Linked DNA regions of Methylobacillus flagellatus KT. The protein of the gene in region 3 binds, or shares a complex with, the protein of the main gene of each other region. Links are inferred from orthologs where the notes say so. Each region holds a gene or a part of one and is shown on either strand. Other genes may lie near its edges. The genes, in order: tsaB, tsaE and tsaD.

What was found.
Region 1: the proteins of tsaD (region 3) and tsaB are in contact, whole or in part, in a solved structure (PDB 4WQ4), measured with the Escherichia coli proteins. The link is inferred for Methylobacillus flagellatus KT from one-to-one orthologs.
Region 2: the proteins of tsaD (region 3) and tsaE are in contact, whole or in part, in a crystal structure (PDB 6N9A), measured with the Thermotoga maritima proteins. The link is inferred for Methylobacillus flagellatus KT from one-to-one orthologs. Residues at the interface, in WP_004082750.1 of Thermotoga maritima: Cys10, Asp11, Arg49, His50, Leu82, Gly84, Gly135, Gly136, Glu154, Thr155, Leu156, Asp157, Asp158, Ser159, Glu162, Asp165, Lys166, Arg169, Leu170, Tyr175, Lys213, Thr214, Leu217, Tyr218, Gln221, Arg222, Asn324; in WP_004082108.1 of Thermotoga maritima: Leu37, Gly38, Lys46, Lys57, Val59, Lys60, Ser61, Thr63, Phe64, Thr65, Leu66, Met67, Val69, Pro71, Tyr82, Arg83, Leu84, Asp86, Asp88, Phe89, Asp93, Ile128, Asp130, Glu131, Arg134.

What each region holds. Positions count from the first base shown.
Region 1 is NC_007947.1:418,767-429,400, forward strand. The notes cover bases 42-3,041. They hold tsaB (tRNA (adenosine(37)-N6)-threonylcarbamoyltransferase complex dimerization subunit type 1 TsaB), read left to right. Parts: upstream 42-1,193; coding sequence 1,194-1,889; downstream 1,890-3,041. Other genes in these bases: MFLA_RS02110 (ATP-dependent DNA helicase), read left to right, coding at 42-1,197; rimI (ribosomal protein S18-alanine N-acetyltransferase), read left to right, coding at 1,886-2,347; MFLA_RS15030 (uracil-DNA glycosylase), read left to right, coding at 2,358-3,041. In the rest of the region: more of MFLA_RS02110, read left to right, coding at 1-41; more of MFLA_RS15030, read left to right, coding at 3,042-3,350; MFLA_RS02130 (LemA family protein), read left to right, coding at 3,541-4,134; MFLA_RS02135 (TPM domain-containing protein), read left to right, coding at 4,147-5,010; MFLA_RS02140 (TPM domain-containing protein), read left to right, coding at 5,014-5,523; MFLA_RS02145 (hypothetical protein), read right to left, coding at 5,666-6,196; MFLA_RS02150 (hypothetical protein), read left to right, coding at 6,444-6,854; MFLA_RS02155 (proline--tRNA ligase), read left to right, coding at 6,934-8,655; MFLA_RS02160 (lytic transglycosylase domain-containing protein), read left to right, coding at 8,703-9,275; MFLA_RS02165 (glycosyltransferase), read left to right, coding at 9,282-10,427; tRNA preQ1(34) S-adenosylmethionine ribosyltransferase-isomerase QueA, read right to left, coding at 10,542-10,634. UniProt on the Escherichia coli protein: Required for the formation of a threonylcarbamoyl group on adenosine at position 37 (t(6)A37) in tRNAs that read codons beginning with adenine.
Region 2 is NC_007947.1:1,469,247-1,479,871, forward strand. The notes cover bases 6,702-9,692. They hold tsaE (tRNA (adenosine(37)-N6)-threonylcarbamoyltransferase complex ATPase subunit type 1 TsaE), read left to right. Parts: upstream 6,702-7,957; coding sequence 7,958-8,428; downstream 8,429-9,692. Other genes in these bases: MFLA_RS07045 (ArnT family glycosyltransferase), read right to left, coding at 6,702-6,800; queG (tRNA epoxyqueuosine(34) reductase QueG), read right to left, coding at 6,890-7,957; MFLA_RS07060 (N-acetylmuramoyl-L-alanine amidase), read left to right, coding at 8,398-9,692. In the rest of the region: MFLA_RS07015 (glycosyltransferase), read right to left, coding at 1-500; MFLA_RS07020 (beta-1,6-glucan synthase), read right to left, coding at 544-2,151; MFLA_RS07025 (hypothetical protein), read left to right, coding at 2,395-2,919; MFLA_RS07030 (ChbG/HpnK family deacetylase), read right to left, coding at 2,970-3,788; MFLA_RS07035 (GtrA family protein), read right to left, coding at 3,790-4,185; MFLA_RS07040 (glycosyltransferase family 2 protein), read right to left, coding at 4,182-5,153; more of MFLA_RS07045, read right to left, coding at 5,187-6,701; more of MFLA_RS07060, read left to right, coding at 9,693-9,729; MFLA_RS07065 (MBL fold metallo-hydrolase RNA specificity domain-containing protein), read left to right, coding at 9,732-10,625. UniProt on the Escherichia coli protein: Required for the formation of a threonylcarbamoyl group on adenosine at position 37 (t(6)A37) in tRNAs that read codons beginning with adenine.
Region 3 is NC_007947.1:2,481,554-2,486,175, forward strand. Bases 1,264-4,248 are described here. They hold tsaD (tRNA (adenosine(37)-N6)-threonylcarbamoyltransferase complex transferase subunit TsaD), read left to right. Parts: upstream 1,264-2,238; coding sequence 2,239-3,258; downstream 3,259-4,248. Other genes in these bases: dnaG (DNA primase), read right to left, coding at 1,264-1,387; MFLA_RS11875 (GatB/YqeY domain-containing protein), read right to left, coding at 1,475-1,921; rpsU (30S ribosomal protein S21), read right to left, coding at 1,940-2,152; plsY (glycerol-3-phosphate 1-O-acyltransferase PlsY), read right to left, coding at 3,277-3,867; folB (dihydroneopterin aldolase), read left to right, coding at 3,937-4,248. In the rest of the region: more of dnaG, read right to left, coding at 1-1,263; more of folB, read left to right, coding at 4,249-4,311; site-specific tyrosine recombinase XerD, read right to left, coding at 4,465-4,622.

The DNA.
Region 1 (10,634 bases), 2.1 Mb from region 3 along the record:
CAGCTCATGGAGCTGGCGCGCGACTCTCACAATGAGTACCTCACGACTATCAAGGATTGCACGGTGCTGCCTGAGGCCACCGCGGCATTGGAAAAGGCCGTACGCGATTTTCGCTTGATTTTTGCTTACGAGGGCGCGCGCCTGCCGGTGCAGAAAGCCCTGGCCTTGCGCAACTTCGAGGCCGCCTATGCGACGATGCAGGAAAAGCTCGTTGACCTGGCGAAAATCCTGGAAACCCAGGCAGAGCGCGATCCCGCCGTCGACAATTGCTGGCAGCGCGCGCTTGCGTTGCAGGCTTTGCTGCAACGCTGGCATGACGCTACCGATGCCAATCTGGTGCGCTGGGTAGAGGTGTTCAGCCAATCGGTGCAGCTTCATGCCACCCCGCTTTCCGTAGCCGAAGGCTTCAGTAAGCAGCTTAACGCTCAACCCAGAGCTTGGATTTTTACGTCCGCGACATTGGCAGTCAAAAGCGATTTCAGCCACTACCTTTCCCAGATGGGCCTACAGGATGCCGCTACTGGACATTGGGACAGCCCGTTCGAGTACGGGCGGCAAGCCTTGCTCTATGTGCCGCAGGGCATGCCCGAGCCCAATAGCGCAGGGTATGTGGCCTCCGTCGCCGCCATGGCCTTACCGGTGATCAAGGCCAGTCGTGGGCGGGCGTTCGTGCTCTGCACCAGCTTGCGCGCAATGCGTGAATTGCACGCGCTGCTCAAGGATGCCTTTGCTGCCGAAGGTCTGGAATACCCGTTGCTGATGCAGGGCGATACGGCACGCAGCGAGTTGCTTGAGCGTTTCCGCCGGCTCGGCAATGCCGTGCTGGTGGGTTCGCAGAGCTTCTGGGAAGGGGTGGACGTGCGCGGCGAAGCACTGTCTGCTGTGATCATCGACAAGCTGCCGTTTGCTCCGCCCGATGACCCGGTGCTGGCGGCACGCATCGACAAGATGAATGCCGAGGGCAAGAACGCCTTCATGGAATACCAGTTGCCTTATGCCGTGATTACGCTCAAACAGGGTGCGGGGCGCCTGATCCGCGATGAACGCGACCGCGGTGTGCTGATGATCTGCGACCCGAGGCTGATCAGCAAGCCTTACGGGCGCCGCATCTGGCAGAGCCTGCCGCCGATGCGGCGGACGCGCAATGTGGAAGATGTAGTAGAATTCTTCGCTTCTTCCCCACCTGATCCGGCATGAAACTCCTTGCACTAGATACTTCTACGGAATACCTGTCGCTGGCCTTGCTGCTCGATGGCAAGCTGGCCGAGCGCGAGCTGCTGGCAGGCCAGTCCCATTCCCAGCGTATCCTGCCATTGCTGCGCGAGCTGCTGGACGAAACGGGCCTGTCGCTGCGCGACCTGGACGGCATCGCCTTTGGTGCCGGCCCCGGCTCGTTCACGGGCTTGCGCATCGCTTGTGGCGTCGCCCAGGGGCTGGCTTTTGGGGCAGGGCTACCCGTCATCGGCGTGAGTACCTTGCTGGCACTGGCCGAGGATGCCCAGGGCGCTGACAGGGTGATCGCCTGCCTTGATGCGCGCATGGGAGAGGTCTACCACGCTGCATATGAGAAAACAGCTACAGGTTGGCAGGAGGTTATTGCTGCCGGGCTGTATGCGCCGGATATGGTGCCGGATATCGGGGGCGACGGCTGGACCGGGACAGGCAGCGGCTGGAAGGCTTATGCGCAAGCGCTGGAGCAGCGCTATGGCCGCCAGCTGGCGCAGTGTATTCCTCAAGCCTATCCGCGTGCTGCGGCGATTGCGCGGCTGGCATTGCCCGGTTTTGCAGCTGCTCAGGGGCGCCCGGCCAGCGAAGCCGCCCCCATCTATATCCGCAACAAGGTCGCGCTGACCACGCGCGAGCGCGAAGCCAGGGCGGCCAGTGCATGAACGCCGTACTGAAGCCCGAAACCAGTTTGCGGCCCATGCAGGCGGCAGACCTGGATGCGGTGTCGAGAATAGAGCCGACGATTTATCCCTACCCCTGGACCCGGGGCAATTTCAAAGATTCCTTGAACGCCGGTCATCGCTGCTGGGTATATGAGCGCGATGGAGAAGTAATCGGCTATGCCGTCATGATGATGGTGCTGGATGAGGCGCATCTGCTGAATATCAGCATTGCGGCGCCCTGGCAGGGTAAAGGCTATGGGCGCAGTCTGCTGGCCCACATGATGGATGTTGGCCGCCAACATGGCGCTCTTCATATGTTTCTGGAAGTGCGTCCTTCCAACCAGGCGGCACTGAAGCTTTATGAAAGTATGGGCTTCAATGAAATGGCGATCCGCCGCGGGTATTATCCTGCGCCAAATGGTCGCGAAGATGCCGTGCTGATGGGTGCTGCATTGTGAAGAGGGCGACATGGGCCTGAGTCGTGAAGATATATTGCGCGAACTGGAGTTGCTGCCAGTCTGGCACTTGCGTAACCCGATTGTCTTGCCGACTGCAGCTCAGCCGCAGGACGGACGACAAGCAGCCACTGCGGTGGATCCCGGGCCAACTGGCGCCGAAGGGAATGCTCCTGCCGGCATGGAGTGCAGTGAGTCGTTGCAGCTTCAGACGCCTGAGCCGGTTGAGGCATCGCTAGCGCCGATGGCGGTTCAAGCCGAGCCAGCGTGCGAGGCCGATAGTCATGAGGCTGGCGCTATCCAGCCCGATCCGGAATATTTCGAAGCCATGCAGACATGGCCGGAGTTCGGTGAAAGCGTCGTACCACCATTGATTGAAGAGGTCTCTGCCCCGCAGGGCGACAGGCGTACTGCCATCATGGCCATGGATTGGCAAGCCTTGCAGCAGAGTGTATCGGAATGCGAAGCGTGCGACCTCGCACAGAAACGTACTCAGACGGTGTTCGGTATTGGCGACCCCAATGCGGAATGGTTGTTCGTCGGCGAGGCGCCCGGGGCCGAGGAAGACCGGTGGGGCGAGCCATTCGTCGGCCCGGCCGGGCAGTTGCTCGACAATATGTTGGCTGCCATTGCGTTGAAGCGTGGTGAGAATGTCTACATTGCCAATGTCCTGAAATGCCGTCCGCCCGCCAATCGTGATCCGCAGGGCGAAGAGGTGGTGAAATGCGACCCTTACCTCAAGCGCCAGGTGGAGCTGATCAAGCCGAAGCTGATCGTCGCACTGGGAAAGTTTGCAGCGCAGTCGCTGCTTGCCAGCGACAAGAGCATTGCAGGGTTACGCGGTGCATTGCATGACTTTCACGGCGTGCCGGTGATAGTGACGTATCATCCAGCCTACCTCCTGAGAAACCTGGCAGACAAGGCCAAGGCCTGGGATGACTTGTGTTTTGCGAGAGAAACCATGCAGCACTTGAAATCGGCGGCGTCATCCCCATCTCAGCGCTAGTCGATGTAGTGGCGGATTGCCGCCTGCGTGTGGAGCGGCCAACAGAATTTTTCCGGCGCCAGTGATTGTCTCCATATGATTGCCTTCGCCAGGATGTCTGGCTGCATCGTTGTGCCGGGTTTTGTTTGTTGCTCTCGCATACAATGAAAATGAATGAATTGAATTGACTCTTGAAATGAAGGGATTGAACATGCAAAAAATCTGGTTGAAGTTCGTTGCCGTACTCATGGTGCTGACCTTGAGCGGCTGTGGTTATAACACTTTCCAGAGCCTGGATGAGCAAGTCAAGGCGGACTGGTCCGAAGTATTGAATCAATATCAGCGTCGTGCTGACCTGGTACCTAACCTGGTGAATACCGTCAAGGGGTATGCAGCGCATGAGCAAGAAGTGCTGGCGCAAGTGACCGAGGCGCGCTCCAGAGTAGGCAGCATTCAGGCAACGCCGGAATTGCTGAACGATGAACAGGCATTTGCGCGGTTCCAGGAAGCACAAAATCAGATGACGTCTGCGCTTTCCCGCCTGATGGCCATTGCCGAAAACTATCCTCAGCTCAAGGCTGATGCCAACTTCCGCGACTTGCAGGCGCAATTGGAAGGTACTGAGAATCGTGTGGCCGTGGCGCGTAACCGCTATATCAAGTCGGTGCAGGCTTATAACACGGCTGTCCGGCAATTTCCCAACAACATGACCGCCAAGCTGTTCGGCTACCAGCCCAAGCCCAACTTCTCGGTTGAGAACGAGAGCGAGCTTTCCAAGGCTCCCGCCGTCAGCTTCGATAAATAACGAGGTCGCGCATTGGTTCAGAGCAAACACATCTTTGCCAGACTGCTTGCCCCGCTCTTGTGGCTATGGCTGGCGGTCGCCGGGATGGTTCATGCCGATGAAGTGGCCGTGCCCACGCTGACGGCGAGAGTCACGGACCTCACCGGCACTTTGAGCCAGCAGGAGCTGGCTGCGCTTGAGAACAGGCTTGCACAATTCGAGCGGGAAAAAGGTAGCCAGATTGCTGTGCTGCTGGTGCCGACCACGGGCCAGGAGGCGATAGAGCAATATTCCATGCGCGTGGTAGAAGCCTGGAAGCTTGGGCGAGGTAAGGTCGATGATGGCGTCTTGGTGCTGGTGGCCAAGGATGACCGCAAGATGCGCATCGAGGTGGGCTATGGACTGGAAGGCGCTATTCCCGACGTGATTGCCAAGCGCATTGTCTCCGACGTGATGGCGCCTGCGTTCCGTCAAGGGGATTTCTACGGCGGCATCGATGCGGCGCTGGGATATATCACGCGCCTGATTGCCGGCGAAGGCTTGCCCGCTCCGCCCAAACAACGTCCGCAAGGCGGTAGCGGTGGTTTCGGCGAAATGCTGCCTCTGCTGCTGTTTGGTGGGTTGATTCTGGGGGGCGTGTTGCGCGCCATATTCGGTAACTTCCTTGGCAGTGCCATCAATGGCGGCCTGGTCGGCGGCGCGGTGGTGCTTTTCGGCGGCGGATTATTGTTTGCCGCAGCGCTTGGTTTCGTCGCGTTCTTCATCACCATGGTGGGTTCTGCCATGGGAGGCGTACCGATTGTCGGTGGGTTTGGCGGTGGCCGTGGCGGCTGGGGCGGTGGATTCTCCGGCGGCGGCGGTGGCTTTGGAGGAGGAGGCGCCTCGGGCGACTGGTAAGACATGAAAAAGCGAAATACATTCATGCGATTGCTGGCGCATGTGTTCAATACCCCGTGGCATGTGCGTCGGCACTTTCCTGCCGCTGCATTGCAGCGTATCGAGCAGGCAATTTCTGCAAGCGAGAAAACCCATAGTGGTGAAATCCGCTTTGTCGTCGAGGGAGACTTGCACCCCCTGGCGATATTGCGCGGTGTGACGCCGCGTCAGCGGGCGATCGAGCTGTTCTCGCAACTAGGAATATGGGACACCGAGCAGAACAACGGTGTGCTGATATACCTGCTAATGGCCGATCATGATGTCGAAATATTGGCTGACCGTGGCATCAATCGTCATCTGGGCCAACAAGGCTGGGAAAGCATCGTCAAGGTCATGCAGGAAAAGTTCCGTCAGGGGCGGTTTGAGGAAGGCGTGATCTACGCCATCACAGAGATCGGCAAATCCTTGCAGCAACATTTCCCTGCCACCTCAGAGGCCAGGAACGAGCTCTGCAACAAGCCTGTGGTCTTGTAGTCGGGCTTGGAGTAACCCGGCTGGCACCAGGACCACCCAGCCTAGGCAAAATCCAGCAGGGGGCTGGCAGCTAAAACATTGGCCAGATTACCCATAGAGTTCGGCGGCAGCGTCATGGGGGCGCTGCCGACGGTGTTGCCTTTCAGGTGTAGTTGAGCACTTCGCCGCGCAATGTGTAGCTGGCGACGCGGCAGGCCTCCACGATAGGACGCCAGGCGCGACCATATATCTCGCTGCAGGGGACATGATCGATATTATGTTTCATGTCGGCAGGCTCAGGCGCCAGCAGGTTGTTAGCAGCCTCGATTTGCGAGAAGATGATCATGACTTGCTCGACGGCGGTAATGGTGCCGAGGTTGTGCAGTGGAATGGCATGCAGGGCCTTTTCAAGGCGACCTAGCTTACTGCGGTTGAAGTCGCGCATTTGCCGGGTTTCACTTTTTAGTGGATTGCTGCGCAACTGTTCGATATTGTGTAGTGTCAGATAAATATCATAGGCAATTTTGTGGGTGACCGACATCAGCCGCTTGGAATAGCCACGCTGTTCCATGCTGCGGCGACGGGTGTCTACATAATTTTGCCAGGCAGAAATACCGATGGCGGCGAAGATGGCAACGACGGAGCCAATAGCCTGAACCCAGGCGGCCCATTCAGATGATGTGAGTGTTGTCATAGTGGTACGGCGTCAATCTCTCTGTGATGTACATGGGCGCATGGACTATGTCATGCGGTCATAAGGGTATAACAGTTTTTTGTTGTTGTGTGAGTGCCCATAAAAAACGGCAGGAACATCCGGCTGGTGCTTTTATGGGGAGTGGGCGGACAGAGGCCAAAAGTCGAGGCCGCCAACATGCCGATCTCAGATTTTGTCACGGTATGTCGTTATATCAAATGGATACCATCCATGGAAGGATAATGAAATGAAAGCCTTGTTTAGAGGTAATGTCATCAAAGGCATGAGGCTGGTCGGTGTATACGACGACGAGGACCAGCCTGTCATCGAGCAGTATCTGGACCAGCTTGATGGCCCTGTTACTGACAACGATGAAAAGCTGTTTCATCAATTCGTCGATCTCATCCCGTCTTCCCAGGCAGAACAATACGGCGATATTCCTCCTCAGTCCCGCGTGATTCTGGTGTCGGGCAGCCTGACGCGAGGCATCGTGGCGCGCGGCCCTTTCCCGGCACGCTCAATTGCGCTTGGGTATGCGGTCAACCTCAGCTTCGGCCAGATGACAAATTACTATGTTGTCGATCAGGAGCCCGAGTACATGCCGCTACGGGATAAGCTTTACAGTCTGGTGGAAAAAAAGACGGCTGCCGTTGCCTAGATCCGTGCACGACGGCTGACGCGCCGCACGTTTCCCGATAAAATCCGCAGCATCCGAAATTTTCGAAGAAACGAACAATATGCGCGCGTCACAGTTTTTCCTCGCCACACAGAAAGAAGCCCCACAGGAAGCGGAGCTTGCCAGCCACAAGCTCATGCTGCGCGCTGGCTTGATCAAGCGACTGGGTTCCGGCTTGTATAGCTGGATGCCACTCGGCCTGCGTGTACTACGCAAGGTGGAAACCATTGTGCGCGAAGAGATGAACCGCGCCGGCGCGCTGGAGTTGCTTATGCCAGCCGTCCAGCCCAAGGAACTCTGGGAAGAAACCGGCCGCTGGGCAGTATTTGGGCCGCAAATGCTGAAGATTCGCGACCGTCACGAGCGTGATTTCTGTTTCGGGCCTACGCATGAAGAAGTGATCACCGATATCGCGCGTCGCGAAATCCGCTCCTACAAGCAGTTACCGCTCAATTTCTACCAGATACAGACCAAGTTCCGCGATGAAATCCGTCCACGCTTCGGTGTCATGCGCGCACGCGAATTCGTGATGAAGGATGGCTACTCCTTCCATACCAGCCTGGAGTCGCTGCAACAGACCTACGACACCATGTACCAGGCCTACAGCAATATATTCAACCGCCTGGGCTTGAAGTTTCGTGCCGTGCGTGCGGATACGGGGGCCATTGGCGGTGATGGTTCGCACGAGTTCCACGTATTGGCGGATTCGGGAGAGGATGCGCTGGCCTATTGCGAGCACTCCGACTTTGCCGCCAATGTGGAGCTGGCGGAGGCATTGGCGCCTGAGCATCCCAGGGGCGAGCCGAAAGAACCCCTGCGCGAGGTGGATACCCCAAAGCAGACCACGTGCGAAGACGTGGCGGCATTGCTGGGCATCAGTCTGCAGCAGACCGTGAAGTCGATTGCCGTCGTGGCAACGGACGAGGCGGGCAATAGCCAGTTCTACCTGCTGTTGCTGCGCGGCGACCATGCGTTGAATGAGGTCAAGGCCGCCAAGGTGCCCGGCCTGTCAAGTTTTCGCTTTGCTTCCGAGCTGGAAATCCGCGAATACCTGGGCTGCCCTCCGGGCTTTATCGGACCGGTGGGTGTTTCCACCCAGGTCAATGTGGTCGCAGACCGCAGCGTGGCCGTCATGAGCGATTTCGTCTGCGGCGCCAACAAGCCCAAACTCCACTTGGCTGGTGTCAATTTTGGCCGCGATTTGCCGGAGCCGATGATAGTGGCGGATATCCGCAATGTGGTCGAAGGTGACCCCAGTCCTGATGGAAAAGGTTGCATCAGCCTATGCCGTGGTATAGAGGTCGGGCATATCTTCCAGTTGCGAACCAAGTATACGGAAGCCATGGAAGCGACTTACCTTGATGAAAATGGCCAGAAGCAGTTCATGGAAATGGGCTGTTATGGCATTGGCGTATCGCGCATCGTCGGTGCTGCGATCGAGCAGGGCAACGACGAGCGCGGCATTATCTTCCCCGCAGCCATGGCGCCGTTCTCGGTGGCGATTGCGCCGATCGGCTATGACAAGAGCGAGGCTGTGCAATCTGCGGCCCATGCGTTGTATGATGAGCTGTCCGCGCTGGGCATCGATGTACTGCTGGATGATCGCGGCGAGCGTCCAGGCGTCATGTTTGCCGACCTGGAGCTGATCGGCATCCCGCACCGCATTGTCATCGGCGACCGCGGCCTGAAAGAGGGCCAGGTAGAATACCAGGCACGTACTGCTGCCAGTGCCGAGACCGTTGCATTGGCGGATATCGTGTCCATAGTCAGGCAGGCACTCTAGTGCAGCGGGCTGGCTTACTGTTGTTCGCCAGCCTGTGGTGCGCCAGCATGCCGGCGGATGCCGGCGCGCAGAAGGAAGAGCCATTGTCCAATAGCGTACGGGCGATGATGCAGCGCTCAATCAGCGACAGCGCCGCGCCGCGCCTGGCTGCTGCCAGCCCTGAAGAAGGGGAGGCCTGGCTGCAGGCCATGTCCAAGAGATTGCAAAAGCGGATTCCAGACATGCGGATGCGGGAGGAGTTTCTCCGAACCGTGCATTACGAGGCGACGCGGGCCGGGCTAGATCCGCAGCTGGTTCTGGCATTGATCCACGTCGAAAGCGCATTCAACAAGTATGCAGTGTCGTCGGCCGGCGCGCGCGGCTATATGCAGGTGATGCCGTTCTGGGTCAAGGCCATCGGCGCCAGCGACCACAACCTGTTTCACATGCGCCTGAACCTGCGGTATGGCTGCACCATCCTGCGGCATTATCTCGATATTGAGAAGGGCGACCTCTTCCGTGCCCTCGGCCGCTACAACGGTAGCCTGGGCAAGCCGGAATATCCCAACCTTGTCCTCAATGCCTGGCGCAAGTCCTGGGCCTATCAGGCGCCTGCCGTGACGGCAGCGGCATTGAATTAGGCGGACATGGCGGTAGCTTCTGGTCGCCAGCAGCGGTTGCTGGTCTATATTTCCGGCCATGGATACGGGCATGTGGCGCAGGTCGCTCCCGTGCTCAACCAGTTGGCGCGGGGTCAGCCCAACCTGGCGCTGGTGGTTTGCAGCATGGTGGCCGAAAGTTTTCTGCGCTCGCGCATTCATGCACCGTTTAATTATGAGCGGCGCGGCGCTGATTTCGGCATGCTGATGCACTCGGCGCTCGAAGTGGACGTGGCAGCCAGTATCGCAGCCTACCTGGACTTCCATGCAGACTGGGGCGCAAGGGTGGAGGCCGAGGCTGCATGGATTGCCGGGCAGCAGGCCGATGCCGTGCTCAGCAATGTCGCCTATTTGCCGTTGGCGGCGGCCTCGTCGCTTGGCATCCCTGCCTTGGCTATGTGTTCGCTGAACTGGGCGGACATTCTCCAACACTATGTTGCCGACCCTATCCTTGACCCTGTGCAGCAACAAATGCGCGCTGCCTATGCCAGCGCGCGCGGTTTCCTACGCATTGAGCCTGCCATGAAGATGCCGTGGCTGGATTGCCATGCGGTGGGGCCGGTTGCTGATATTGCCATGGATAGCCGCACTGATATCCTGCAGGCTACAGGTCTGGAGGAAGGCAGGCAATACAAGCTGGTTTTGGTCGGTATGGGCGGGATCAGTATGCAGGTGAACCCTGCCCATTTCCCGAGACTGCCCCATGTACATTGGTTATTGCCGCAAGCCTGGATGCAGGGCATCGAGCGGGCGGACTTTCATGCGCAGGAGCCGTTGCAGATGCATTTCTCTACATTGCTCGCAAGCAGCGACCTCGTACTGACGAAGCCTGGTTATGGCACATTCGTTGAGGCGGCCTGCCATGGCGTTCCCGTGCTGTATGTGCCGCGGGACGGTTGGCCGGAGCAGGATTGCCTCGTCTCGTGGTTGAGCTCGCATGGCCGGTGCTTGCAGGTGAGCGCAAAGCAGCTGGCGAGCGGAGATATTGCCGATAGCCTGCTGGCAATGCTTAATGCATCGCGGCCTGGGCGGGTAATGCCGCGCGGCAACCGCGAAGCTGCCGAGTGGATTGCGCTGCAACTTGGCCTCGGCTCCCTGGAAAGCATCCATGGCAGGAACGGTGGGCGCGGCTAGTAGCGCAGTCCGCCGGATATAAGCGCCTTGCCTGACCCAATACACTGACCCAATACACCATGGCCTGGCTTCAGGGCTCGTGTGTGCAGTGGCGCTACGCGCTTTCGCCCTCTCTCAATCCTGCCGCTCGATCAGCATTGCGTCGCCGTAGCTAAAGAAGCGGTAGCGCGCAGTCACGGCATGGGCATATGCGTTCCGAATATGCTC
Region 2 (10,625 bases), 1.0 Mb from region 3 along the record:
ACCGGCACGCGCGAAGTGCGGCGCGCTTCTTCGAGGTAGCCGATCATTTCCTCGGGGGTCAGGTCGCCACGCAGGATGGCCTCGTTGCCGACGATGATGCGTTCGATATTGGGATATAGCGCTGTTCTGGCCAGCAAGGCTTCCAGTTCGCGCTGGTTATCCTCGTGAACAGGCCCCAGCCAGGCGCCTGCCGTCACCTTGAGCCCGAGGCGGGCAGCAAGTGCGGTCGTTTCCGGATTCTCCAGTGCGCCGTAGATGCGGATGCGGTTGGTGTACTTCTTGAGCAGCTCCAGGTCTTTCAATATTTCTGTTGTGCTGGGATATTTGCGCTCCTGGGGGCTCTGCCCGATCTGGTAGCCGCTGTAAGCGAAGCCATTCACGATGGGCGGGGCATCGATCAGCGGTAACGCGCGGTTGATGACTTCCCATATGGCGAAGTGGAGTAGCGTGACTGTCAGGGCAATCACCAGGGCTTTGGTATATTTGTTGATAAATTTCATATCGTAATCTTTTGGTGTTGAGCGATTGGTGCCAAGGAACTCCTCAAGCCCTAGCTTCCTTGCGCGGCCAGCTTGCATATGCCAGCAATCCGATGACGCCAAGCCATAAGACCGCGTGCGTGTTCAGCGGCTCCAGCACTAGGCAAGTCAATGCCGCAACCAACGCAATGATGTTGATTCTGCGGTATCGGCCAAACGTGGTGCGCTGCAGCAGGCCCAGCAACACCAAGCCGATGGCATATTGCAATGCTGGCAGTGCGTAGAGCGGCAAAGGGAAGTTGCGGTATCGGCCGTCCATCATGTAAATGATATGTCCAAGCATGGGGTGCAGTTCGACATCTCTCGGGATGAAGCTCATTTTCGGGATCAGCAGGAAGCTGGTGACCATGCCGGCAAACACCAGCACGAACAACAGGCTGTGCGCCAGCTTGTTTGGCCCGCGTGTGATCATGGATGGCAGGTTGAGCAGGGCAACGACGCCCACTAGGCTGATGCCTGCCAGCACGATCCACTCCATCAGATCACGGCTGGCAGCGAGTAGGTAGCCCCATTGTAAGTAGGCGGTGGCCCCGGTCAGAATGCCGAGCGAACCCATCGCCAGCAGCGCGGGCAGCCTGCGTTCCTTGTGTGCCAGCGTCAAAATGATGAAGGCGGCCAAGCCCGCCAATGACCAGATGAATGGCTGAATGCCATCACGGCGTTCAGCCACCGGCCCCGTGAATTCAAACTTGCGCTCCAGCTCGGTATTGTAAAGCCCCCAATAGCCACCGACAGTGCCTTCGAGTGCACGTTTCCATGGCTGGTCGATGGCCTCGATCAGGTTATAGTTCCAACTCTTGTCATGGGCAACCTGCACGAATTGACGCAGATAGGATGCCTGATTGACCAGGCTGGGCACGGAAGCGTTGCGGTGTTTGCCAACCGAGGGCCAACCTGTTTCCCCGATGAACACCGGTTTGGAGAACGTCTTGCCCATGGTGTCCATGACGAATTCTGCATGGTGGATTGCATGATCCAGGCTTTGCGGGTCATCTTCCCAGTAGGGGAGGATATGCACAGTAATATAGTCTACGGCCTGCTCGAGGCGGGGATGCTTGAGCCAGAACTCCCAGACATCCGCATAGGTGATGGGGACCTCGGTGCTTGCCTGGGCCTGTTGCAGGTAGGCAAGCATGACATCCTCGGTCTGCTCCTTGCGCAGCAGCACCTCATTGCCAATGATCAAACCCTTGACCGTGTTCGGATAACGATTGGCTAGCGCGATGGCCAGCTCGACCTCCCTGTCATTTTCGAGTTTGACATAGCCTATCCATGCCCCCAACAGCACCTTCATTCCCAGCTTGTCGGCTGCCTCAGGTACGTAGTCCAGCCCTTGGTTGACAGAGTAGGTGCGGACGCAGTCGAAGCGCTCGGATAATAGGCGCAGATCGCTTTCTATCCTGGATTTTTCAACGACAGTTGTAGCAATGAAAGGTGTCTCGCCCTTGCCATAATATGGCGCATAGGACACACAATTGAGCTTGCCGCTCGCGGAAAGCTCGGGTTCGGGCAGTGCAACCGGCTGGTTTTGCTGCCAGAACCAGTGGGCCAGCAATGCAATGAGCAAAAAATTGAAAATACTGTATCGCCACAAGGCTGCAGTTTTTAGCATGATTTGGATTGAAAGTAGTTGGTATTGTTTGTGAGCCGAACAGCTGTGTTGGATCTACGCCTTAGCGACGGCCTATATTAAAGCACCTGACCTGCAAATACAAAAATGTGGTTTGTTTGGGACCTGATCGGCATGAGATTAGTTGCATGGGCAGCCTGGGGAAGTATTTCCCCAGGCTTGCAGAGATGCCATATATACGCGTTACAATAGCCCGCTATTGTCACAATAATCAGAGTCCTTCGGATGAAAAAAGTAATCATCATCTCAGCCATGCTGGCTTTTCCAAGCCTGGCTCAAGCAAAACCTGCTTTTACCGGTGTCAATTACACCGGCCTCTACGAATGCAAGGGGGAGAACTCCTCTATCGGCGCTTATGATGTCCTGGTCGCCTTGCGACTCAACCGCGTGAGTAGCCATGGCAAGTTTGGCGCCTATTACTATGAAACTGAAACCGTGAACTCCACCGTCTATCACGGTCAGGCGGTCGTCATCGGCAACCGCATGGCGATCAGCTTCAATATCCGTGACAAGAAAAACAATGTCGACCACAGCAAGGGCTTGGCTACGATCAAGAAAATAGGCAAAGACCGATGGAGCTTCCGCAAGGAGTATTTCGAGCCCGACAATAGTGGCGGCAGCTATGGCACTGAAGATTGCGTCATGAAGGTGCTGACGGCCGAAGAAAAGGAAGCCCTGGAGAAGAAGAGCCAGGACAAAACACCTCCCAAGCCTGCGGCCACTACGCCGCGCAGCAGTAAGACACAATAATGAAACAGGCCCGCAAGGGCCTGTTTTGCTTAAACAAATTTCCGACATAATCAGCCAGAGAGCAATTGGCTGGCTTTTGTCGGCTCAATGTTCATCTCCTGCAGCATCTCGGCAAAGACGGAGCTGGAAAATACTTCATATTCGACAGGGCGAGCCCGTCGGATTGGGTCTGTATCATCTGCGCTAGGTAGCCCGGGATGACACATCAGGGCGCACAGGCGTTTTACTCTGGTTTCTGTGACTGCGATGGTCAGCCATGCCCTCAGCTGTTTTTGGTAGGTAGCTGCGTTGCTATCAAACCCATAGACGCCTAGTAAGGTGTCCGTAACGGCAAATCCGCGTCTCAATGCTTGCTTACGCATTGCCTGACTTCCCAGTGCTAAAATCACTCTGCCTTTGACACCGTCATACGCGGAATGCGAAATCCTGATCCAGGGTAATTTGTCGGCATAGCGGGATTGCAGCTCCGCCAGCAATACATCGCGCACTTGGGGCAGCTGGTGCACATGCTGGTGGCCGTCGACATAATCCGGGGCGCTGTTCATTTCCTGCTCGAAAGCGTCCAATTGTTGCCTAATCATGGTTTTTAGCTGCTCAGGATCCAGACTTCTCAGCAAGCTCCGTATGACCAATTGCGGATGCGGGTATCGCGTGGGCCTGGAATAAGCGGTGAAATCCAGATGCAGGCCGATGTCTGCCTGTTCCCTAATTGCGGAAGTAATGGATGTGGCTGCTTCACGCCAGCGCGGGCTGAGGCTCAGGCATGAGGTGGCGGTTAAACGTCTCATGCGGATAAGATCTAGGATGCCTTGGTCGATGGCTGCTCCTTGGGCATAATCGTCCGCACTGATGATCAACGGGGTGACCATTTCAAATTCCTTCCTTGAATGCCCAGAAACGGCTCAGCAAGTAGGTCGATACGGCCACGACCACCATTACGGCCGCCAAGGCCAGCCAAAAGGGAAGCTGGCTGAAGTGTAGCAGGCTGAGTAGCATGAGCTGGTTGCTGGCAAACCCGGCACAGGCCACTAGCAGGAATCGGGGCAGGGCATTTCCGTGCGTATTGGCGCTTCCAGCAAACGATAAGGCATGATGGCCAATATAACTTATCGGGAAAGCCAGAAGGAAGGCGAGGAAGTTTGCCAGGCCAGGACTGAACCCAAACCAGCCCTCGAGAACAACCGCGCTGAGGTAGTGCATGAGCGCAGCCGCGGCCCCGACAATGCTAAACCACGAAATCGACCTGGCGTACGCGCGAGCGCTCATAGCTGCGACTCCTTCCCCTGGTAAGAGGCAGAGACTTCGGCGACGATATAGGGGGGACGCCCCTTCACCTCATCGTAAATGCGCGCGATGTACTCGCCTAAAATGCCGATGAACAGCAGTTGCACCCCGGAAAAGAACATCAGGCTGGCCACTACAGTGGGCCAACCTGGGATGGATTCGTGGAAGAACATTTTTTCCAGGATCACCCAGATGCCGTAAATAAAGGCCAGCAAGGCCAGCAGCCCGCCGACCGCGCTCGCCAGGCGCAACGGGATGACCGAGAAGCTGGTGATGCCAGTCCAGGCCAGCTGTATGAGCTTGAGGCGGGAAAAGGTGCTGACGCCATGGCTGCGTGGGAGCGGAGTGTAAGGAATGCCGATGGATTTATAGCCGACCCAGGCGTACATTCCCTTCATGAAACGGTTGCGCTCGGGCAGCTTGCGCAGTGCGTTCACGACATTGCGATTCATGAGGCGGAAATCCCCGGCATCGCGCGGGATGGTAATGCGCTCGCCCAATGTCATGATTTCATAGAATAGCTTTGAGCCCCAGCGCTTGAAGCCTGATTCTATATGCCGGTTCTGGCGTACGGCATAGACCATGTCATATCCTGCGCGCCATTTCTCCAGCATCTCGCTGATCAGGGCGGGGGAGTGCTGCCCATCGGCATCCATGCAGATCACGATGTCGCCGCTTGCATATTCTAGCCCGGCGGTAATCGCGTATTCCTTGCCGAAATTGCGCGAGAAGCGTACCAGCGTGGTGCGCAAGTACGCAGGCAGGCCACGCACGATATCGGCGGTCTTGTCGCGGCTGCCGTCGTCGATGACGACGATGTCCCAATGCGGGCTCAGGGTGGCGAGCTGGTTAGCAATGTTCTCCACGGTCGAGGTGATTGCCGAGGATTCATTGAAGGCGGGCACGATCACGCTGATGTGGGGATTGGACTGGCTACGGTCTGTTGTCATCTATATGCCCTCAAGTTTCAATGGCAGGTGGGTTCAATGAGTGGTAACAGGAATACGGGGCTTGCGCTGGTGTGCCAGAAGCTGGCGTCTGTCCTTGACTACGGCAAGGACGACGCCCATGCGTTCCACCTCGCCGATGATGTTGCCCTTCATGACATCATCGCATCCCATATTAGTCGTGGACAGATAGAAATCCGCCGCTTCCCAGTTCTTGGTGACGCTGAAGCGTTGGTCAAGGTAGGCGGTTCCCTGAATATTTTCGGCACAGACTGCGACCAGGTAGGGCACGATATTGCCGTCAGCGTCGCGCTTGGGCTTGGACGATATTTCCTTTTCCAATATGTCGGCTGCCTCGCGCAGGCTGCTGGACCAGTAATCGCCTTCCCATTCCTCTTCAGCCTCGGCCATGGTGCCGGCCAGGTTGTTGTAGTAGATATATTCATAGGGATGAAGGCGCCACAGCGTAGTTACCGTCAACAGGCATAGCGCGGCGCAGGCAATGCCTAGCCCCCGGCGTACGCGCGGCCATCTGTGCAGTGCATCCCAGCTCAAGGAGAGCCCCAAACCTGCCAATACCGCGATCGGCGGCACGACGAAGGTGAAATGCCGGATGCCGTTGTAGAGCGCAGGCTTGTCGATGACATTGAACATGATCGGAAACAGCGCGGCGATGAGCACCGCCAGCCAAGGGAGGAGCTTGCCGCGATGGGCGGACAGCTTGTCCAGGTGCAGTGCCGCGACCGCCGCCAGGCCAGCCAGTCCGAGCAGGAAGACTTCAGGCAGGCGCACCAGCAGGTAGGCGGGCAGGTAATAGCGCGGCACGTCGCCTATTGGCATCACCCTGCCGTCCATGATGGTAAGCATATTGAATGCGAAGTGCGAGAACGACTTGGCCGCCAGCAGGGGGTGGTCTGGCGACATCACGCCCCAAGGCCAGAAAACCGCCATGAGGATAAAGGCGGCGATTCCCGTGGGCACCAGACGGATCAGGCTATTCAGCCAATAACTTACGCGGGCTTTCCAGCTCGTCGCATTGACTAACCCGGCTAGGCCCAGCAGCAAAAGCAGGTAAATCACGGCAAATGCGCCGCCGATGCGTAGTCCCAATGCGCAACCAACCGCGATGCCGAGTTTGACCGACAGTCTGAGCGGCGGGCGCGGCAGTGTTTCTATGACCAGCATGGTGTAATACAGGGCCCAGGTCATGCAGGTGGCGAAAGGCACGTCCTTGGTATGGGTGAACATCACACCGGACCAGGCACCCGTGATGGCCAGCAGCAGTACCGTGAAAAAGCCGGCGCGCTCGTCACCTAGCCGCCGCGCGATCTTATAGGCCGCGACAATACCTGCTAGGCCGAATAGGGCCGACAGCAGGTGCCGCATATCCCATACCCAGATCGGAAGGATGTGCTCTAGCAAGGCTGCGATTAGGTCGAACAAGCCGCCGTAGAGGAAGAGATTGCGGTATTCGAATGCGGACTTGTCGGTGAAGCCGGAACTATAGAAATCCAGCAACAGGCGGCCATAGATATGCTGGACCTCTTCGTCGTTACTGATGCCGTGCTGGAAGAAAGTGAAGGCAATAAAAAGGCCCAGGGCTGCAAACAGCGCTAGGCTCAAGCGGCGAAACACGAGAGGCGTGAACATGTGCCGGTCTTTATCGGATTTGGAGCGGCGATTATACAATCGGCCCGGATTTTTTAGTATGGCTAGATAAATAAATTTCTGCCGTGGTTTTATCGCTTTTTTTTATGCTGGTTCAATGCCCAAGCCACGTGTTCACGGACCAGTTCGGAAGGGTGGTTGCGCCGGTGCTCGAGTGCCTCGATCACCTCGGGGGTCGTGGCGGCATTGCCTAGTCCCACGGCAAGGTTACGCAGCCATTGGATATGGCCAATGCGGTAAATGGCGCTGCCTGCCATTTTTTCATTGAAGGTGACCTCGTCCCATTTGAACAGCTCCACCAGGCTGATATTGTCCAGGCCATGACGGACATGGAAATCATCCTGTTGCGTAACTTGGGCGAAACGATTCCAGGGACAAGTCAACTGGCAGTCGTCGCAGCCGTACACGCGGTTGCCGATTAACGGTCGTAGGTGTTCGGGGATGCTGTCCTTGAGCTCGATGGTGAGGTAGGAGATGCAGCGCCTGGCATCCACCTGGTAAGGCGCGATGATTGCCTGCGTCGGGCAAACGTCGATACAGGCGGTGCATTTGCCGCAATGGCCAGAGATGGGTTTATCGATGGGCAATGGCAGGTCGGTGTAGATTTCACCGAGAAAAAACCACGAGCCGGCATTCCTCGATAGCAACAGGGTATGCTTCCCACGCCAGCCCAGGCCAGCTTTCTGCGCCAGCTCGACCTCCAGCACCGGTGCACTGTCGGTGAATACCCGGTAGCCGAATTCCCCCACCTGCTGCGCGATCATGTCGCTGAGCTTCTGCAGGCGGTTGCGCAGCACTTTGTGGTAGTCGCGCCCCAATGCGTAGCGCGAAATGAAGGCCAGGCGCGAGTCCTGCATGACCACTTCGCTGTCGCGCGCGTTGGGCGGCATGTAATCCATGCGGGCTGATATGATGCGGATGGTGCCGGGGACCAATTCCGCCGGCCGGGTGCGTTTGTCGCCGTGTTTTGCCATATAATCCATGGCACCATGAAACCCCTGGGCGATCCATTCCCTGTGGTGCGGCTCGGCGGCGGACAGGTCGGTATCGGTGATGCCGATCTGGCTGAACCCCAGCGTCACCCCCCAGCGCTTGATATCTTCCGCGAGGGATTCCCAGTTGTTTAAAGTTTGAGGCATATGAGTGAGAATTTTACACTGGCATTGGCCGATGAGGCAGCCACGCTGGCATTGGGCGCCAAGTTCGCCCACGTGCTGGCGCCAGGGATGACGGTATACCTGCATGGCGATTTGGGCGCGGGCAAGACGACGCTGGTGCGGGGTCTGCTGCGAGCACTGGGCCATGCGGGCAAAGTGAAGAGCCCGACCTACACATTGGTTGAACCTTATACGGTTTCTAGATTACACTTATATCACTTTGATTTATACAGATTTGTTGATCCGGAAGAATGGGACGCTGCCGGATTCAGGGATTATTTCAACCCAGAGTCCCTATGCCTGGTCGAATGGCCGGAAAAGGCCCGGGAGCTGTTGCCTGCGCCTGACATCGATGTCCGCCTCCAGCCCGAAGGGCAGGGCAGGCGGGCCATAGTTAGCGCCAATACTGATTCAGGAAAGCAATGCCTCAAAAAACTCAACGTTGTATTCTAATCTGCCTGCTGGGCTGGATATTTGCCTTGGGGCTGCTGCCTGCCCATGCTGCCAGTAGTATCCAGGTTTCAGCAGCACGGGTCTGGCCTGCCGAGGACTATACCCGCATTACGCTGGAGACCAGCAAGCCGGTCAGCCACAACATGGTCATGCTGAAAGACCCTGAGCGCCTCGTGCTGGACTTGGACAATGTCGAGCTCGGCACCGTGCTCAAGGCACTGGGTGAAAAAATCGATCCTAACGACCCCTATATCCGGCAGGTGCGCGTAGGTAATTTCAAGCCCGGCACTGTGCGCATCGTGGTCGACCTCAAGGCCGAAATCAAGCCGCAAGTATTTACCTTGGCACCTGCCGGGGAGTACAAGGACAGGCTGGTGGTGGACATTTATCCAGCCCAGGATCCCCTGATGGCCATGCTGGAACAGCGGGGCAAGCCGGAAAATGCCCAGGCACCCTTGCCTGGGCTCCAGGTGGCGCCGGAATCCCCGACGATTGCCGATGTCACCCCTGATCTTGCCCCAGGTGCCCCTACCGCGGATAAGCCTTCTGCGGTGATTGCCCCTCCCAGCAATAAGAAGCCCGAGGCACGCATCATCACCATTGCGATCGATGCCGGCCATGGAGGAGAAGACCCGGGCGCCAAGGGCGCCAGGGGGTCCTACGAGAAGAATGTGACCTTGGCCATCGCGAAGAAGCTGAAAGCCGCCGTTGATGCCGAGCCCAATATGCGTGGGGTACTGACCCGCGACGGCGATTACTTCATTCCCCTGCATGGCCGGGTAGTCAAGGCCAGAAAGATGAATGCAGACTTGTTCGTCTCCATTCATGCGGATGCGGCATTGAGCGCGCAGGCGAAGGGTTCTTCTGTGTTTGCCTTGTCGGAGACAGGCGCTACCAGTGCTATGGCGCGGTTGCTGGCACAGCGTGAGAATGAATCAGACTTGATCGGGGGGGTGAGCTTGAGCGTGAAAGATCCCAACCTGGCCCGCACCCTGCTTGATTTGTCGCAGACTGCAACTATCAATGACAGCCTCAGGCTGGGCAAGCTGGTACTGGACCATATGGGCACCATCAATACCTTGCACAAGCGCCATGTCGAGCAGGCCGGGTTCGCGGTGCTGAAATCCCCGGACATCCCTTCCATCCTGGTCGAAACCGCTTTCATCACCAATCCCGAGGAAGAGCGCAAACTCAATGACAGCGCCCATCAGGACAAGTTGGTGAGCTCCATCCTTTCAGGCATCAAGAAATATTTCGCGGCGAATCCGCCCTTGTCCAAAACCAGAATGGTAGAAAAATAAACATGCAAATCAGTTTTTTCGGTGCTGCCGGGACAGTGACGGGTTCCAAGCACTTGGTGACCAGCGGCAATCGGCGTGTGCTTGTCGATTGCGGATTGTTCCAGGGGTTGAAGGTATTGCGCCTGAAGAATTGGGCCAGGTTCCCGATCGATCCGGCCACCATAGATGCCGTGGTGCTGACCCATGCGCATATCGACCATACCGGATACCTGCCGTTGCTCGTCAGGCAAGGTTTCCGCGGCAAGGTTTACTGCAGCGAGGTGACCTTGTCGCTATGTCAGCTGCTGTTGCGGGATTCCGCACACTTGCAGGAAGAAGAGGCACGCTATGCCAATAAACGCGGCTATTCCAAACACAAACCTGCTTTGCCGCTCTATACCAAGGAAGATGCCGAAGCTGCATTGGAGCACCTGGTTCCGTTGCCAGTGGGCCGCGATGTGCAAATCCTGGACGGCATCACAGTCAAGCTGCAGCTTGCAGGACATATCCTGGGTGCGTGCACGGTGCTACTGAAGGATGAGCAGACCTCCATCCTGTTCTCGGGCGACCTGGGGCGCATGGAAGACCCTCTGCTGTTTCCTCCTGCACCACCCGAGGCGGCGGATTATCTGGTGGTGGAGTCGACCTACGGCAACCGATTGCATGAGAAAGCTGCGCCCGAGGCCCAGCTTGCGGAGGTCATCAACCGCACCGTCAAGCGCGGGGGAAGCGTGCTGGTGCCTGTGTTTGCCGTCGGGCGGGCGCAGGAAGTGCTGTACTACATCCACAAGCTCAAGCAGGCGGGGGCGATTCCCGCCGATATCCCGGTGTATCTGAACAGTCCGATGGCAGTTGATGCAACGCTGATTTTTCTTACCCACCATGCCCAGCACAAGCTTGATGCGGCGCAGTGCCGC
Region 3 (4,622 bases):
GCACCAAATGCGGGCGCATGATAGCCATCAGCGTAAATCTGCGTTGTAATGACATCGTAACGCGTGCCTGCTTGGGAGCAGACCGTGTCTGCTGGCGATTAGTTTCCGGCAATTTGACCATACGACGCATTTCATCACTCGAGATATCCGCCAGCTCCGCTATGCGCTTACGCAATAACAATGCCAGTCGCGGCGCTTGTATCTGCTTTAGGATGGGCTCTGCCTCGTTAAGGAACTGTACCTTGTCTTCCTGCGATTGCAGGCGATTATTAGCACTCAGCTCCTGAATAAGATATTGCGACAAGGGCATTGCCTGTGCCATTAAGTCCTCAAACGCTTGTTTGCCAAATTCGCGCACATAGCTATCCGGATCATGCTGAGCCGGCAAGAATAAAAAGCTAAGCCGCAGCCCATCCTTGAGCACAGGCAATGCATTCATTGCAGCACGCCAGGCTGCGCCCCGGCCTGCGCTATCTCCATCAAAGCAAAACACAATCTCATCCGTCTGGCGCATGAGCTTGGCGATATGAGCCGGTGTCGTAGCCGTACCCAGGGCAGCCACCGCATAATCGATGCCATATTGCGCCAGCGCCACGACATCCATGTACCCTTCGACCACTAGCGCACGGCCTGCTTCGCGAATGGCACGTCGCGCCAGGAAAAGGCCATAAAGCTCTTGCCCTTTCTGAAATAAGGGGGTTTCTGGCGAATTCAAGTACTTCGCCCCAGCATCAGCACTCTCCAGCACCCTGCCACCGAAACCGATGACCTGCCCCTTCTGGCCATGAATAGGAAACATGATACGGTCGCGGAAACGGTCATAGCAGCGCCCCTGCTCATTCTCAATCACCAACCCGGCTGTTTGCAGCACTTCGTGCCGGTAATCCGCAAACACGGCCTGCAGATTCTGCCAGCCCGCAGGCGCATAACCAATCTGGAAGCGGCCAGCCACTTGACCACTCAAGCCGCGCCCCTTGAGATACTCGATGGCACGCGGCGACTTCTTCAGCTCCGCCCTGTAATAATCCGCCGCTTGCTGCATCACTTCCTGCAAGCCGGGGATTACCTTTGCTCGTACCACATCTTCAGGCCGCGACTCCTGGGGCACGATCATGCCAACCGATTTGGCCAGCTCGTGCACCGCCTCGACAAAGCTGATTCCCTGGTACTCCATGACAAAGCCAATGGCGGAGCCATGCGCACCGCAACCAAAACAATGATAGAACTGCTTGGTCGGACTGACGGTGAAAGAAGGGGATTTCTCGTTATGAAATGGGCAACAGGCGGAGTAATTGGCCCCTGCCTTCTTCAAGGGGACGCTGCGGTCAATCACATCCACAATATCGACGCGATTAAGCAGCTCTTGAATGAAGGAATCAGGAATCATGAATGAAAATAATAGCCTAAACCCAAACTGAATCCAAAAGCAAAAAAGGAGCTTGCAGCTCCTTTTTCAACATCGTCAAGCTTCAGTTCACGCAGCAAGTTTGGACTTGATCAATCCTGAAATCTTGCCCATATCGGCACGCCCCACCACTTTGGGCTTGATCGCAGCCATTACCTTGCTCATATCCTTGATGCTGGCAGCGCCGGTTTCAGCAATCACATCATCCAGGATGGCATTCACCTCTTCCTCGGACAATGCTTCAGGCAAATAGGTTTTCAGCACGGTCACTTCAAACTTCTCTACATCCGCCAGATCATGCCGGTTGGCAGCCTCATACTGAGCGATCGAGTCTCTACGCTGCTTGAGCATCTTCTCGATCGCCTCAATCACCTGGCCATCATCCAGCTCGATACGCTCATCCACCTCGCGCTGCTTGATCGCCGCCTGTAAAAGACGAATAGCCCCGAGGCGCGCACTATCCTTTGCACGCATCGCGGCTTTCATATCCTCGGCGATTCTCGCCTTAATTGTCACAGCAACCCTACCTTAGGCTTAGTAAAGCTTGGTAGGCAGAGTCTGGCTGCGGATACGGCGGTAGTGACGCTTAACAGCAGCAGCAGCCTTACGCTTGCGCTCCCATGTAGGCTTTTCATAGTACTCACGAGCGCGCAAGTCGGTCAGAAGGCCAGTTTTTTCAATCATGCGCTTGAAACGGCGCAGAGCCACATCAAACGGCTCGTTCTCTTTTACACGTACGCTAGACATTTAAATCACTTTACCTTTGAGAAAGGGTGAAAAAGTTTGCTATTCTAGCGCCTCATTATTGATTTATCAACATTATCCTGAAACTTATGTTAATTCTTGGCATTGAATCTTCCTGCGATGAAACCGGCCTAGCCTTGTACGACACGGAACGAGGCTTGCTCGCCCATGCATTGCACTCCCAGATCGACATGCATGCCGCATACGGCGGCGTGGTGCCAGAATTAGCTTCCCGCGACCATATTCGCCGGACATTACCACTGACCCAGCATGTATTGGAGCAAGCAGGAAAATCATTGGCCGACCTGGATGGCATCGCCTACACCCAGGGGCCTGGCCTCTCGGGCGCCCTGCTGGTCGGCACCAGCATTGCCGAATCCCTGGCATTCAGCCTCGACCTTCCGACCATCGGCGTCCACCATCTCGAAGGCCATTTACTCGCCCCGTTGCTTGAGCCCGATCCACCGGCATTTCCATTCGTAGCCTTGTTGGTATCAGGCGGACATACCCAACTTATGCGCGTGTCCGCGATCGGCGACTATGAGTTGCTGGGCGACACCCTGGACGATGCCGCCGGGGAAGCGTTCGACAAAACCGCCAAGCTGCTCGGCCTCAGCTACCCCGGCGGCCCCGCGGTTTCGAGGCTGGCAAACCAGGGACAGCCCGGTGCCTGTCAATTGCCTCGCCCCATGCTGAACAGCGGGGACCTCAATTTCAGCTTCAGCGGCCTCAAGACGGCGGTGCTCACACTGGTCAACCAATATGGCGACGCACTCGACGAAACTGCGCGCGCCAATATTGCCTACGAATTTCAGGAAGCCGTCACGGAAGTACTCACCAAGAAATGCATGGCCGCCCTGCGCAACACCGGTTTAAATCAATTAATCGTCTCGGGCGGAGTAGGCGCCAATGCCCGGCTGCGCGAACGCCTCAATATGGCAGCCAAGCGCAGGCAATACCAAGTGCATTATCCGAGGCTGGAATTCTGTACCGACAATGGCGCCATGATCGCATTTGCTGGCGCCATGCGCATGCAACACGCCAAGCAAGGCAACCACAGCTTCACCGTGCGGCCGCGCTGGGACCTGGCGGAACTGAACAAGCCGTAAAAAACGCGCTTAGCGCACTCAGGACTTCTTGCCGAATCCAGCCTCACTGCCATCCAGCAATTTGCGAATATTGCTGCGGTGGCGCCAGATCAACAATAACGACAGCACAAACACGACAATGATGTAGCCAATCTGTGGCAGCAGGAGCCAGGCAAAACCAGGTGCCAAGGCTGCGGCAGTCAACGCGGCCAATGATGAAAAACGCGTCAATGCAAATACCACAATCCAGCTCAGCAAGGCTAGGCCTGCCAACAGCGGGGAGAATGCCAGCAATACGCCTAATGCGGTTGCCACACCCTTGCCGCCCTTGAAGCGGTAGAACACCGGATACAAGTGCCCCAGGAATACCGCCACTGCAACCCAGCACACCACCCCCACCGGCAGCGCATAGTATTGTGCAAGCCAAACCGGCAGCCAGCCCTTGGCCGCATCCCCCAGTAATGTCAGCAAGGCAGCCAGCTTCTTGCCGCTGCGCAATACGTTAGTCGCACCGGGATTTCCCGAGCCGACGGTACGTGGATCCGGCAGGCCGAAGGCTTTGCTCACCAAGATACCGAAAGAAATTGAGCCGAGCAGGTAGGCGGCGATGACGAAAACTGCGTTATTCATAAGGATTGGATTAAAATTGCGTTGCCGTATTCTATCAGCCCTCAAGCCCTAAAGCAGGATCCCGCCCATATGGATATTATTTTTCTCAGCGAAGTCAAGGTACAAACCCATCTCGGCGTGCCCGACTGGGAACGCCTCGCAGCGCAAACGATCATCCTTGACATTGAAATTGCCATGCCCGACAGCAGCTCCTGCCAGACCGACGACATCAGCGACACCATCGATTACGGCGTAGTCGTCTCGCGCATTCGAGAAACACTGGCAGAGCGCTCATTCAAGCTGGTCGAAGCACTGGCAGAACATGTCTGCCAACTCATCATGCATGAATTCGGTGCCCCCTGGGTCAAGCTGCGCGTCGCCAAACCTGGCATATTGCCTGGGCTGAAAGCGTTGGGAGTGGTGATAGAGCGGGGAGAAAAACTGCCTCATGGCAACCATCCATGAACAACCAGGACTGCCTGCGGCTTTACACAGACAACAAACACCCAATACCGGATCGCGTGATCCACTAAGTATTTAAATGTATCTGTAGCATCCGCTGCCTAATGACAGCGGACATGGATTTTGGTCGCCAATACATCATTCAGGCCGCGGTTATCATCCTCGTGGATGATGTTGTTGATGCAATCGCTTCAAGCGCTCGCGCGCGACATGGGTATAAATCTGCGTAGTGGAGATGTCTGCATGACCCAGCAGCATCTGCACCACGCGCAGGTCGGCGCCGTGGTTAAGTAGGTGAGTGGCAAAGGCATGGC